2 regions of the Paenibacillus sp. FSL E2-0177 genome follow, and region 2 is predicted to be linked to the other one. Evidence: riboswitches for the same ligand, from Rfam matches in the RefSeq annotation. Region 2 holds a riboswitch; the other holds the start of a gene.

Region 1 (7,484 bases), 2.6 Mb from region 2:
TTGAAAAATATCGCCATAGGCATTCCCCATAATAAATTCAGCCAAGTCAGGGAAGTGGTCTTTAATTGGAGCTAGTGCTTTTGCGCCATAGTCTCCTGATAGATTCGTGAAGTGGTTGAGACCACTGTTGATATTTTCCTTCATGGTTAGCCTCCTAGTTTAGGTTCAAAGTACGGTGTGCAGTCGGAGGGACTTCATCACGGTCTGTTAGTAGTTCAATAACGGCAACATGGTTTAGAGCTACCGCATCTTTAATTGCAGCTGTGAATTCATCCGCAGTCTCACATTTGTAGCCTTTAGCACCTAGAGATTCAGCGAATTTCACGGCGTCCATTGGTACTTCATATAGAGTTCCATCGATACGACCTGTGGTTTTCTCCATACCCTTAAGAGCCATATCTAGTTGCTTATTATTGACCACGATAAAGATGACAGGGATATCTTTGCAGACAGCGGTGTTAATCTCAGCGCCGAGCATCATGAAACAACCATCACCTGTAATGCAGAGGACAGTTTCTTCAGGAGCTGCAACTTTTGCACCAATAGCCATGCCGATCGAATTACCCATGCAAGCAAAATACGCATCAAAAACAAAGCTGCCCGGTTTCTTAACCTTGTACCATTTTGCAGCGTGGAATCCATGACTTCCATCATCAACGAAAATTGAATTATTATAAGGGATCAAATCACTTAAAGTGCTCATTACGGAAGCAAGGGAAAGATTCTTGAGGGTTGGAAGCTCTTCTGAATAATCCGCATCGGCCAAAGCCTCACGTTTGGTGATTGTGCTTGGGTCAATATGATTTAGGCAGTGCACCAAATTATCGCGCAGGTCCCCAGTGACCGGTATCGTTTTGGACAATAGTATTTTTCCGACAAAGGTTGGATCAATATCAAATTGAATTAAAGTTGCTGGATGATTCTCCCGTTTAAGATTACAGATGGTCATATCACTTAAACGTGATCCAAGCACTATAAATAAATCGCTTTTATTCAATAAATCGTCCCCGTGGGTCGAACCGCCAACGCCAATAGGACCATGATAGAGTGGGTGATCCCAGACTATAGCCCCTTTTCCACCAGGAGATGTTACTACAGGAATATTAAAAGTTTCTGCGAGTTGAACAAGCTCTTTATGTGCTCCGGAGCGGTTAATTCCTTTACCCGCAATAATCAAAGGATTCTTAGCAGCTTGAATAGCTTCGATGACTCTATCGATATTAGCTTGACTAATTAGAGACTCTCTTTCTGGGATTACTATATTGCATTCTTCCAATACTTCAGTTTGTACATCAAAAGGAATACAAAGATGAACAGGACCCCGTTTGGTCAGGGCCACAGAAATCGCATGATTAAAAATAGTACCAAAGTGATCCCCACGTTCAACCAATTTACTGAACAAGGTGGCAGGTCTGAACATATCAGCTAAATCAGCCAGAAAAGAGGTGGAGTCCTGACATTGAGGAATTCCAAGCTCTGTAATGGATTGGTGGCCGGTAATAAATAGGACAGGTAGGTTGTTAGCTTTCGCATGTGCTGCTGCTGTAAGCAGGTTAGTTCCCCCAGGACCCGAAGTACCAAATGCTACGCCTAGGTTACCCGTTTTCAGCGCATACCCTGCTGCTTCGAATCCGGAGCTTGCTTCATGTCTGCCGGGAATAAATTCAATACCGTAATCCACCATCTTTAGAACAATTGGACAAATGGATTTGCCAATGATCCCAAAAGAATGGGTGACTCCAAGGTTACGTAGTGCTTCCGCCATGTAATCTGCGACTGTCTTCAAAAGAAACACCTCACAAGTTTTTTGATATATATTAGTTATTAATCTACCGAATAGATACGATAGATCAATATACTCAAAAAGTAAAAACCTGTGCTCTATAGTAAGCACAGGTTGGTGGCATAAGGCACCGCTAAGACTGAACAATAGTTCAGCCGTCCTGGTTCCTCTGCAACCTGGCAATCATGGCCTCAAACGAAAAAATGAGGCTGTAGATCCATGGTTTTGCGTCATCCTCTTTCGAGGATTTTGCCAATATTAATTTATAGTTGATAAGAATAATTTTCCTTTACAATATATTCCTCATTAATTTTTGTCAACATAATCCGCTAAAAAAACTCGAAATTTGACGAAAGTCTTGTCCAAGAGATGAAGTTTTACCTCGCGAAAAAAACTGCCACCTAAGACTCAGCTTAGGTGGCAGTTGATAGTTTTGAACTAGAATTTAAAGATATGAATGGTTTTTTGCAGATTAAATACGGCCTGGGTCATTTTTTCCGTTTCTTCTGCAACAGACTGCAGGGCATTAATCTGTTCATTCATAGCCGCCGATACCTCTTCCGTGCCAGCAGCAGTTTCTTCGGTGATTGCTGAGATATTCTCAATTGCACTGGAAATTTTCAAGGCACTTTCTAGCATAAGATCACTCTCCGCAGAGAATGAAGAGATTTGCTCGGTAATGTACTGCACGCTTTGTACAATTTGTGCGAAAATATGGGCAGATTGAGTGATCATTTCATTCTGAACCTGCACAACCTCTTCATTGATGGCAATATTATCGATGGCTTGTTTAATATCTGACTCAATGCTGCGGACCAAGCCGAATACTTCTTTTGTGGATGCCGTAGATTCTTCAGCAAGCTTGCGAACCTCTTGAGCTACAACGGCAAAACCCCGACCATGCTCTCCGGCACGAGCAGCTTCGATGGAGGCATTCAGTGACAGCAGGTTGGTCTGCTCAGCGATCTCTGTGATGGTCTTGGTGATCATCGTAATCCCGCGGGCATTTTGTGAGAGAGCTTCAATAGTATCAGCCACTTTTTGTGTAGCCTCTATGTTTTTACGCATGCCTTCAGCCTGTGTATCTACGGATTGGCGCCCTTGCTCAACAAGTTCTAAGGTATGTATTGAACGTCTGTTCATTTCTTTGGTGGAGTTCGTATAATTGGATACTTTGGTCTCAATGTCTTTAATGGATTCTGTCATATCAGCGATATCCGTAGATATTTCATTTGCACCAAGAGCGAGCTCAGTAGAAGAAGAGGCTACTTGTGCCATGACAATTTTCAGGTTCTGGTTCTTATCTTCGATTCCGCGGCTTGCATCCATAACTTGACGGGTGATCTGCGATGCATCGGTCAGAATCTTCTTGAGCTTATCAATCATTGTGTTAAAGGAGCGGCTTACGTCACCCATTGAACCATTTTCGTCCGCTCTGCTAGTGAAATCACCCTTTGAAATACTGTGAGATACATTAGCAATATCATCAAAAGATGATGTAAGCGTTCTCTCCACGAAGCGAGCAACAGGTAAAGTCAGACCTGCAAGAACAACTACTAGTATAATTCCTACGAGAAATTGACCTAGAATCATTAACGTAACTAAGACAGGAATAGCAAACAGTGCGGCAACGAGGTAACATCCGGCAACAATTCTTTGTTTTAACGGAAGTTTGTGCATCCAGCTCATTGGTAAAATGTCCCCCTTATTAAATTTTATGTAATGGTGTTATTATAGGGGATTTATAGGTCATTGGTCTATAGAGAAGTGTCATAAATCTTCTTTAAGTAGTAGATATTTAGAATTCATGTCAAAATTCCTCATATATTGTGGAAATTGTTTTAATAGCAGACTTTACCATCCTTACTAGTTCGATAGGAGCTAAAACAATAACTGAAGGAGAGAAAGAGAGTACGATACGACAGGCAGATTCTATAGCATTAAACTCGGCCTCCACGTTCATCCACCCAGTATTAGCAGAGGGTTCTACTAAAGTTATAGTTACATATCTTTCACGTTGTAATTCTTTAAGAATAGACTCATTCACCTTTAAGTTCACTACATATTTTGGCAGTGCTGCTTTAAAAGCTAAAGTCGATTGTTCCCAGTAGCTTTTTAAATCAAAAGCCTCAGGTCTGAGAAATGTTTCATTAGTTGAGTCAGCTTTTATTAATCTCGACACGCGAAAAGTCCGCATTTCACCCTCGGTTCGTGCCACTACATACCAAACTCCACGTTTTGCGACTAACCCGAGAGGTTCAATGAAACGCTCCTTCATCTCGTCATTCCGTGGGTAAGTGATCTTCACTTTACGGTCTTCCCAAACAGCTTCCTGAAGGACAGAAAGAAACGGGTACGTCTCGTCGGAAGGGTGCCAGCTGGCACCATCTATATGAATGCGCTGGCTCAGGTAACTGGCTGGATTATTCGACCTGGATGGGGAAGCAGCCTCCAGCTTAAGCACGGCAGAAGAGAAGTCGTTTTGTATACCCAGATCTTTTAAAATCGAGGAGTCTGCGGACAGCAGCAGAGTTGCAATCTCTGAGGGCTTCATACCCGTTAAGGAGGTTCGGTAACCTTCTGTGAGCATCCAACCTCCTTCGCGTCCCCGTTCGGCAAGAATCGGTATTCCCGCTGTACATAAGGCTTCCATATCTCTAAACACAGTTCGTTCAGACACTTCTAAGGTCTGGGCTAGCTCACGGGACGTCATCTTTCCACGATTTTGCAGCAAAAGTAAGATGGATAACAAACGATCGGCTCTCATTAAGGGAACATTCCTCCTCCTAATAAATGTTAGTTAGTTCTTAATTAATTATTATATTATATATGTCAGTTGATGTCATATTAAAGAATTATACTTATATAAGGTAAGGATTAAATACAGAACATTTAGAGAAAAACAAGTGTAGAAAGGATTGAGAACATGACTTTAAAAGGAAAAGTAGCATTGGTCACCGGAGGCAGCAGAGGTGCTGGTAGAGGAATTGCATTGGAGCTGGCAAGGAAAGGTGCATTCGTTTATATTACGGGCAGAACGACAGAGGCTTCTGGCATAGAGCATAGCAAGCGGAGCATTGATAACGTACTTAGGGAAATAAAAGCGGAGGGAGGGTCCGGCAGCGCCATACGATGTGATCATACAAAAGATCAGGAGACAGAGGCGGTCATTCGCCAGATTGCTTCAGAGCAAGGAAAGCTTGATATTTTAGTCAATAATGTATGGGGCGGCAACGATTTACCTATTGAGCAGAAGTCTTTCTGGGAGCTTCCTACAGCGCATTGGGACAATATGTTTAATGCGGGTGTGAGGGCACAGTTGATAACAAATTATTATGCAATACCATTAATGCGTGAGGCAAAAGCTGGCGGTCTAATCATCCACACAACCTTTTGGGATCATTACAAATATCTTGGAAACTTCTATTATGATCTTTCTAAAAACTCACTTGTCCGCATGGCCTACGGGTTATCGAATGAGCTTAAAGAGGACAACATTGCAGTTATTCCGCTTACTCCGGGCTGGATGAGGACAGAGGCGGTGTTGGAGAGCATGAACACGGATGAGGAGCATTGGCATGAGGTTGAAGAATTGCAGATGACTGAATCCACAACCTATATCGGTAGAGCAGCCGCTGCTCTAGCAGCCGATCCTAAGGTCATGTCTATGACCGGACAACCGCAGCAGGTTGCTAAGCTGGCTGAAAAGTATGGATTTACAGACATCGATGGTCGGACTGTTCCCGCATTCTTAGTCTAAACAGCAAACTTGATCTGTTTGATCCCATATGTGCGTGTGAAGCAGTATAGGACACAGCTGATCTATAATGCAGTATTTTCGTATATTTAGAACGCTATCGGTCCCCAGAGACGCTATTGATAGGCAAAGCACCTGATTTAGCTCTCTTTTTGAGGAATAGTGGCACCAGAGTCCGAAACCCTGCTTCAAAGGCGAAATTATTGCATATAAGGTCATCTGGGTCCGTAACCTCAAGGGCGTACGTAAGCCTCCACGAGGGTACTCAATTCGATATTGTAAATGAAGCCGAAACGGGTCAACGATCAACAACAAAAGCAGCGAAACTCCTATAAGAGGAGGATCGCTGCTCTGTTGTTTGATTTCTATCGTATTGCTTACAGAAGAATGATTTCTTCGGCAGTGTTGATTTCTGGCAGGCCAGCAAGCTTCACAAGCACATGAGTAGGTACAGCTTTATCAACGGTCAGCAGCATGATTGCTTCGCCACCAACGATTTTACGTCCCACTTGCATGGAGGCGATATTGACATCATTTTCGCCCAGCAATGTGCCCACAAGTCCGATAATCCCTGGTTTGTCGTTATGGGATACTACAATTTGATGTCCTTCAGGAGCGATATCAACCGGGAACTTGTTCACTTGAACAATTCTTTCTCCATAACCTTGCAGCAATGTTCCGGCTACGAGACGTTCTTGGTCGTGATCTGTTTTAAGGGTCACGGTAATCAGATTAGTGAAGCCTTTAGTTTTGGAAGCTTTAGTTATTACTACATTAACGTCGCGTGTTTTTGCCAAGTGCATGGAGTTAACGATGTTAACATCCTCAGCGAAGTGGCGGGAGAGCACGCCTTTCACAATATAGCGGGTAAGTGGTTGGGTATCGACATCTGACAGATCACCCGCATACTCAACATGGATTTCACGAATAGCACTATCTGTAATCTGGGTAACAAAGCTGCCCAGCTTCTCACCAAGTGTGAAGTAAGGCTGGAGTTTGTTCATTACGCTTGGAGCAACTGGAGGAATATTTACAGCATTGATGAACGGTTCATTACGCAGAATATGCAGTACTTGTTCCGATACATCGATCGCTACATTCTCCTGAGCTTCAATTGTAGAAGCGCCCAAGTGAGGAGTCACGATAATTTTTGGATGCGACAAGAATGGGTGATCTGCTTGTGGCGGTTCTTTTTCGAATACGTCAAATGCAGCGCCAGCAACAATACCGCTATCAATAGCTTCTACTAACGCCATTTCATCAATTACACCACCACGGGCACAGTTGATGATGCGCATTCCCTTTTTCATCACTTCAAATTGCGGGCGGGAAATCATATGGCGTGTTTCCGGAGTAAGTGGAGTGTGCACAGTAATGAAGTCTGCTCCGCGGACTACATCGTCAACGGAAGCTAATTTTACTTCCAGTTTCTCAGCACGCTCAGCAGTTAAGAAAGGATCAAAAGCAAGGATTTCCATGCCGAAAGCTTTGGCACGTTTTGCCACTTCGCTACCGATTCTGCCCATTCCCAGTACACCTAAAGTTTTGCCGCGAAGTTCTACACCCACGAAGGTTTTTCTATCCCAGGTTCCACCAATTGTTTTTGCGTAAGCTTGTGGAATGTGACGGGCCAAAGCCATCATCATTGCAAAAGCATGCTCACAAGTTGTAATGGTATTTCCATCAGGAGCGTTGATAACAACAACCCCACGTTGAGTAGCAGCTTCCAGCTTGATATTATCTACACCCACACCTGCACGACCAATGACCTTTAAGTTTTTTCCAGCTTCGATAATTTTTTCAGTTACTGTAGTTTGACTGCGGACGAGTAGACCATCATATTCACCGATGATTGCAACGAGCTCATCTTCACTGAGACCTGTTTTTTTGTCTACAACTACATCTGTTGCGTCCATCAATTGCTGAATGCCCAAATCACTGATT
Region 2 (7,484 bases):
GTGCGTTATCCACCTCTATTGCCCAAACCTTTATGTGGGCCTTGATTCCTGCAGTGCTCGGTCTAGTCTTTGTACTGCTCATGCCAAAAGACCGTCTTACCATTCCTGCTAAAGCTGTTCAGGCGTCTGAGGGCAAAAGGTAACCATTATGTCCATGAAATTAGCCATTTTAGGTTTACTGCTGGAGCGGAACATGCATCCCTATGAAATCACATTAGTGATGAAGGAACGTTCCATGGACCGGATCACCAAGCTGCAGATGGGATCACTCTATTATGCTGTGGATAAGCTTGCACAAGATGGTTATATAGAAGCTTTAGAGATCATCCGCAGCAGTGATCGGCCGGACAAAACAATCTATGCCATAACGGAGCAAGGTAAAGCTTTATTCGAACAGCTTATCCTGCAACAAATTAAGAAAAACGAACCCTTCTATCATCCGATGTATATGGCCCTGGCTATGTCCCGTCATATCGATCAGAGCAAGGTTGAGAAGCTGCTCGAGGAACGCCTCCGGGAAACAGAACATCAGGTTAATCTGGCTTATCAGGTATACGAGGAGCATATCTCCATCGTGCCTCGTTCTGCCCTGCATCTAATGTACGGTACATATGAGCACACCCTGACTGAGCTGAAATGGCTGCAGCGCCTATACGATGATGTTGTAGCACGCAAGCTAAAAGACGTAGGGACACCGTTGAATTTAGAGGCCTAATGGCCTCTTTTTTCTGTTTAAGGGAGTCAAAATACGTTTATTAACGAGCACAATATCCATTAAATCTCAAAGGAAGGCGAGGCGGTAAAAATGACCCGAGAAAAACATCAGCTGAATAGTGGCAAACGGGATCACCCGGAACAATATCCAACAGAGAAAGAAAGTCTATTTGATCTTCATGAAAGTGAGCAGAATGTAGACCCGATTCCGATGGAAGATTTAACGCTGGAAAAGCAAGAGGAAAAGAACAAAGAGGAGACCAAACACCGCTCTTCCAGCGACAAAAAATACCATACGGGCTTCTGAGAGTGTACAATATCTACAAGTACGCAATCATAATTTCCAAGGAGGAATCACATTGTTGAAAGCGTTACCTTTAAACAAGCGCGGGATTCCCGCAAGCCGCATTGCTTTAGGCTGCATGGGGCTAGGCGGTGACTGGGACCATGAGCCGATTACTGCGGAGAATGTTAAACAGGGACATGAAGCGGTTGATGCCGCCCTTTCCATCGGCATCAACATGTTTGATCATGCAGATATCTATACTCGTGGGAAGGCGGAGAAGGTATTCGGTCAGATTTTTAAGGATCGTCCAAGACTACGTGAAGAAATCATAATTCAATCTAAATGTGGAATTAAGCTAATGGAGCCTGGAGACAGCACTAATACGTTTGATTTCTCTGGCCAACATATTCTGAACAGTGTAGATGGAATATTGTCACGACTTGGGACCGAATACATTGATATTCTTCTACTGCATAGACCTGATCCCTTAATGGATCCCGAAGAAGTAGCCTCCGCATTACATCAACTGAAGGCCGCTGGTAAGGTTCGTCATTTCGGGGTTTCCAATATGAGCGCCGCTCAGATCAAGCTGCTGCAGACTTATTGCGATGAACCTTTTATCGTAAACCAGCTGCATATGAGCTTGGCTAAGATCAGTTGGGTGGATGCTGGAATCAGTGTAAATCGTGAACCCTGGAAGGATATTATCTTCCCTGAGGGAACCCTTGAACATTGTCGAATGGAGAACATTCAGCTTCAAGCCTGGGGGCCACTCGCCCAAGGTCTATTTAGCGGGCGTTCATTAGAGGATCAACCGGAGAATATCGTCCAAACAGCAGCTATGGTCCAACAGCTCGCAGATGAAAAAGGAACAACACCCGAAGCCATTGTACTGGCTTGGCTAATGACACATCCAGCTGCCATTCAGCCTGTTATTGGAACTGTGAATCCGAAGCGTATTACTGCCTGTGCCGATGCGGACAAGCTGGAGCTTAGCCGTAAGGAATGGTATGACCTGTATGTTAGTTCACGCGGTTCAAAACTTCCGTAACATATACATTTATATTCTCAACTTCATTACTCCGCTTATGCCCGGCTCGCGTTACTACTGCGAGCCGGGTATTTTTTTGCGAATCACCCTAACTTATCGTTCTTTATTGCGAATATATTTAGTAATCGAGCGATAAATGGAGTTATTAAGAGATAAATTATCATTTTTGTTCTTTATAGAGTACAAATGCGCGTTATTGGCAGTTTTCTTTTTGATTTATTCCATGTATGATTCATTACAGAAGTTGTTCTTAATAAAGAACGATAATAACGAACCAAAGAAACAGACATTGAGGGGAGGTATTCCTCTGAGACCCAGATCAGCAAGGAGAAGACCTAGAAGAAACAGGAAAATCGGATTACGTATACTGCAATCAGGAATGGCTGTCTCCGTCTTATTTCTATATACCTCGCAGCAAGTTGGTGGTACCTATGGAGGCTTTGGAGCCGCTACGCAAACCACTAGCACGATTAGCTTTTGCGAAGTATTTCCGAATTCGATCAAGGCACTGCTTACAGAGTTCAAAGAGCATGTTAATCGAGCGCTCACTTTAAAAGAATCACTACAGCCCTTTTCCTCATCAGCTAACTACTCGGACGTTTCGGGAATAGAAGGGATGTCGCTGGAAGAGCTTGATGTCGCTGCAGAAGAGATTTCTTCGCAAATAGCGGCGCTTCAATCCCAAATAGATAGCGTTAACGAGCAACTGGCGGCTAACAGCCAAATTTGGAATCAAATCCACAATGAGCTAAGTGCAGCAGCAGCCTTACTCTTCCAGATAGGAGGATATATGACTTCTCTAGATTCCAACTGTCTAGAAATCAAGGACGAGCAATTTTTCAGAGATTTACAAAGCAGCCTGAATCAAAGCGGTGTGATCTCGGAATCCTTGAATGCTTCCTTAAATGGAGTTATTAGTTACCTAACCTCCATACACGATGTTGGTCTTCCATTCGCTTCGGTAGTTACCAGTGATGTTTATGGACAACTTGAATTACGCGAAGGAGAGTTCCCACAGCCACTGCCATTCCTGATTACCTTCACTCAACCAGACGGCGTGATCTCTAGCGACCTCACCTCATCTTATGAAGCTCTAAATACCGAATTGACTAACCATAAAGAATCGGCAACCTCAGGTATCACTACCCTTCAAGATAAACTCCAATTGATCAGTCAGACTCGCGAGCAAAAACTAGAAGAGCTTGAAAAAGCTCGGCTAGAAGAAGAGCAAGCAAAGAAAGAAGAAGAAGCGAAAAAAGAAGAAGAACGTTTGGCTGAGGAGAAAAAGCAACAAGAAGCCGAGGATAAAGCGAAAGCTGAGGCAACCCCTCCAACATCAGGCGAAACTGCTCCGGAAGCCCCAAATAAAGAACAACCTGAAGCCCCAGCCACCGACCCGGTTAAGCCGGAAATTGGCGAAGAGCTCACAATTCCAAAAGATGTCCCTCAGCAAGAGGCTCCACAAGAGACGCCAAAGGCGGAAGACAATACGACTACCCCGCCGGTAGCAACCCAAGCTCCTTCGGACCCTCAACCTGAGAAAGGTGGAGAATAAGATGCGAATTAAAAAAATTATCAATAATACCCTATCGAGCTTAATGCTTGTGATCTTTATTCTGCTGGTGGCAGCCGTAGTGTTATCCAAGGCCTCCGGCGGTGAACCTGCTTTCTTCGGATATGAGATCAAAACCGTACTCTCAGGATCGATGGAACCAGGAATTCAGACAGGCTCAATTGTCGCATTAAAACCCGGAGGGGATATGAATCGTTTCAAACCAGGCGATGTCATCACCTTTAGGAATGAAGATAATCTGCTCATTACTCACCGGATTGTAGAAGCGACCGTCAATAACGCTACTGGTGAAGCTGTTTATCGCACTAAAGGCGACAACAACGACGCGCCCGACATGAACCCTACCAGTTCTGTGAATGTTGTAGCTCAGTATACCGGGGTCACTGTACCCTATGTCGGTTACGCTATGAATTTCGCGGTTTCCAAAGCTGGAAGTGTAGTCCTCATGATCGTGCCTGGCTTGATGCTTCTGCTCTATGCTCTGTATACCTCTTGGAAGGCTGTAGCTGCATTAGAAAAGAAAAATGCTGCCCTACTGCCAGCCTCACCGCCCCCAACAGAAACACAGCCCTAAGTTGATTGTCCACTTCCGCTTACGAACCGGAAGATACAATATATAAATTTTATAAAAAATTCAAACACAAATTTGAGGAGGAATTTTATTATGGGTATCAAGAAAACATTGGGTCTTGGCGTAGCATCTGCAGCACTGGGTTTATCATTAATCGGCGGAGGAACCTTCGCATACTTTAGCGACACTGCGCAAAGCACAGCTACATTCGCAGCGGGCACGCTCGATCTGAACTCCGACCCTTCTGTCATCGTTAATATTCCTAACCTGAAACCAGGTGATACGGTAACTAAATCCTTCAAATTGAAAAACGATGGTTCGCTCGATATCGGATCTATTATTCTGAATACATCGACTCAAATCACGGATGCTAAAGGAGATAACTACCTGGATTTAGCCGAGTTCATTAAAGTTAAATTCCTTAGAAATAATGATAAAGGAGTACCTATCGTCTCTCCTGAAAATGTAGTTTATGAGACTACACTTGCTGCTTTAAAAAGTCAGCATCCGGATCTCGTAAAAAATACAGGTTGGGATCAACTCTTTACCGAAGCATCCGGTATTAAAGCCGGTACCAACGACAGCTTCTCCGTCCAATTCGAATTTGTGGAAAATAACCAAGATCAAAATATTTTCCAAGGCGATAGCTTAACACTGACTTGGGATTTCGTAGCTAAACAAGGTGCGAAAAAAGACTACTAAGATCAATAAAGTAATTAATTTAATAAAATACTCGAAGAGCAGCAGATCCTGAATCCGGCCACGGATAAGCAGATTGCTGCTCTTCTCTTTACAATAAACTTTGTCCGATTTATTGATATTTGCTATACTAATAACAAAAATTACGGAGGGGCGTCAGCATAGTGCCACAGAATATGGGCCAACGTATCCAGCAGCTCCGCCTAGACAAGGGTTTCTCCCTATCTGAGCTTGCGGACAGAGCAGATGTGGCTAAGTCGTATCTTAGCAACGTGGAGAGAAACATCCAATCCAATCCATCCATCCAGTTTATCGAAAAAATCGCTGACGCGCTTCAGGTATCCATTCATGCCCTACTCTATGGAGAACCCAATGATGCAGAGGAATCACATTTAGATTCGGAATGGTTCCGATTGGTGCAGGAAGCTATGGACTCAGGCATTAGCAAACGCGAATTCAAAGAATTTCTGGACTATCAGAAATGGAAGCTCGATCAAAAGGATTAATACTTCCTACTAATCTGGTACGATCCTCTCTTCTACTAAATCATATCGAAAAAGGACACAGCGAAGAACCGCTGTGCCCTTTTTCGATATGTAACCCCTCTAATGTATTACTGCACGATCTGCACAGTTTTCTCATGAAAGAACTGGCGGATTTCATCTGCCTTAATGCCAGCCTTCTTAGCTGCTAATAATAAATGTACCCACTCTTGATCCAGATCAATAAACTGCTGTTCTCTGTTGCTACCCTGGTTGGACTTTTCCAAAAAATCTCCCCCTAAGATTTTACGTCCCCAGGCAATCCGGCTGTCATAGTATCTCTACCTTAGACCCGCGACTTTGTGCCCCTGCCTTTCGGCAAGTTTACCTTTTACTGGACCCTTTTCACGAAAGGATCTACTTAAAAAACTATAAAATTACTATCTGCAATAACATTATACAAAAAGAAAGCGGAAAAGTGTGTCGATTCCTGGTTACTTTCTATTTTAAAAACGAAAAATAAAAGATTTTTTTTCAAAGATCTTGTCCGATTATCACGATACTCGTCCGTTACATAAAATAAATTGTACTAGCAAAATAAATATTTACTGACCTAATAGTTAAAAATAAGGATAATAGAATCATTTTAATAGGCCTTTAGAATGGGTAATGAGAAGAAACACCCTTCTTTTCATTAGAACAAGCTAACCCATACCATTTTGCGAACGTATTGGACGAAAGAATGAATTGATTACAGTGGCCGAAAGTAGCACAATAAGATGAGAAATGAAACCGCAATCATCACAGCTCCAGTAAGCGTTGACACAAAATGTCACGTATGGAGTTCATCCGTTAAGGAGGATGTATTCATGGCAGCCAAAGAGCCCTATAACGAATCCATTTGGAGTAAGTATTACGGACCCAATTTAGGCTACATTCAAGAAAGATATGAACAGTTTGTGAAAGATCCCTCCACCGTAGAAAATAATTATCGCGAGCTTTTTACAAATTCGGGACCTCCTCCCCTAACTCCGGATAGCGAACCGGCTCCTCAGCCGCGCATCTCGGGAGACACCGAATGGCTTAGAAAAGCAGTAAGAGCTTCCAAGCTAATCGCCAATATTCGTATATATGGCCATATGGCCGCTGAAATTGATCCGCTGGTACGCGATCAGAATCCCATGGCAAAATATCTTGAGCTTGAAACCTATGGGCTGACCCGCGAAGACCTGATCGCACTGCCTGCCACGCTTATATGGGAAAATGCGCCGAATGATGTGCATACCGGATGGGATGCCGTGCAACGTATGCGTCAGGCATACACCAAGACTATCGCCTATGAATTCGGGCATGTGCATGAAGAAAAAGAACTGCAATGGCTAAATAGACAGGCAGAATCCACCAGCTCACCAGCACCCCTAAATAATACAGAACGCAAAGAGCTCCTGAACCGCCTGATTCAGGTAGAGCAATTTGAAACCTTCCTCCACAAGACTTTTGTAGGTCAGAAGCGTTTCAGTCTTGAAGGCAATGATGCTCTTGTGCCGATGTTAGATGAAATCGTACGTGCTGCTGCACATGACGGTGCGGAGCATATTTTGATGGGCATGGCGCATCGCGGCCGCCTCAACGTTCTTGCACATATTTTGGGCAAACCTTATGATATCATATTTTCAGAGTTTCATCATTCTCCGAACAAGGAGCTTTTCCCTTCCGAAGGCTCCACAGGCATTAACTATGGTTGGACAGGTGATGTGAAATACCATCTCGGTGCAGACCGTGCTGTCCGTGAAGGAGAAACCGTACGCACAAGAATAACACTAGCGAATAACCCAAGTCACTTGGAATTCGTCAATCCTGTCGTGGAAGGTTTCACTCGTGCCGCACAAGAAGATCGGAGCACTGCAGGACTGCCGAAGATTGATACCAGTAAAGCTATGGCGGTGCTGATGCATGGCGATGCTGCTTTTCCAGGTGAAGGAATTGTTGCAGAAACGCTTAATATCGGCAAACTTCAAGGTTATCAAAATGGTGGGACGATCCATATCATTGTTAATAACCGAATTGGTTTTACGACTGAAAGTGAAGATTCCCGTTCTACGCATTAT

What was found. A riboswitch is a leader RNA that binds a small molecule or an ion and turns the genes downstream of it on or off. The one in region 2 is predicted to bind cyclic di-GMP.
Region 1: linked by a shared signal. The riboswitch ahead of MHI25_RS21425 (thiamine pyrophosphate-binding protein) and the one ahead of MHI25_RS01925 (anti-repressor SinI family protein) in region 2 are both predicted to bind cyclic di-GMP.

Annotation. Positions count from the first base shown of each region.
Region 1 is NZ_CP150307.1:4,782,428-4,789,911, reverse strand. Features, by position in the region: gene MHI25_RS21430 (carboxymuconolactone decarboxylase family protein) at 1-144, opposite strand, end outside; gene MHI25_RS21425 (thiamine pyrophosphate-binding protein) at 155-1,795, opposite strand; cyclic di-GMP riboswitch class I at 1,951-2,047, opposite strand; gene MHI25_RS21420 (HAMP domain-containing methyl-accepting chemotaxis protein) at 2,222-3,472, opposite strand; gene MHI25_RS21415 (YafY family protein) at 3,594-4,550, opposite strand; gene MHI25_RS21410 (SDR family NAD(P)-dependent oxidoreductase) at 4,710-5,543, shown strand; gene serA (phosphoglycerate dehydrogenase) at 5,918-7,484, opposite strand, start outside.
Region 2 is NZ_CP150307.1:440,021-447,504, reverse strand. Features, by position in the region: gene MHI25_RS01965 (MDR family MFS transporter) at 1-143, shown strand, start outside; gene MHI25_RS01960 (PadR family transcriptional regulator) at 149-715, shown strand; gene MHI25_RS01955 (hypothetical protein) at 806-1,021, shown strand; gene MHI25_RS01950 (aldo/keto reductase) at 1,074-2,051, shown strand; gene MHI25_RS01945 (hypothetical protein) at 2,431-3,606, shown strand; gene MHI25_RS01940 (signal peptidase I) at 3,608-4,198, shown strand; gene MHI25_RS01935 (TasA family protein) at 4,289-4,897, shown strand; gene MHI25_RS01930 (helix-turn-helix domain-containing protein) at 5,071-5,400, shown strand; gene MHI25_RS01925 (anti-repressor SinI family protein) at 5,508-5,663, opposite strand; cyclic di-GMP riboswitch class I at 5,691-5,775, opposite strand; gene MHI25_RS01920 (2-oxoglutarate dehydrogenase E1 component) at 6,246-7,484, shown strand, end outside.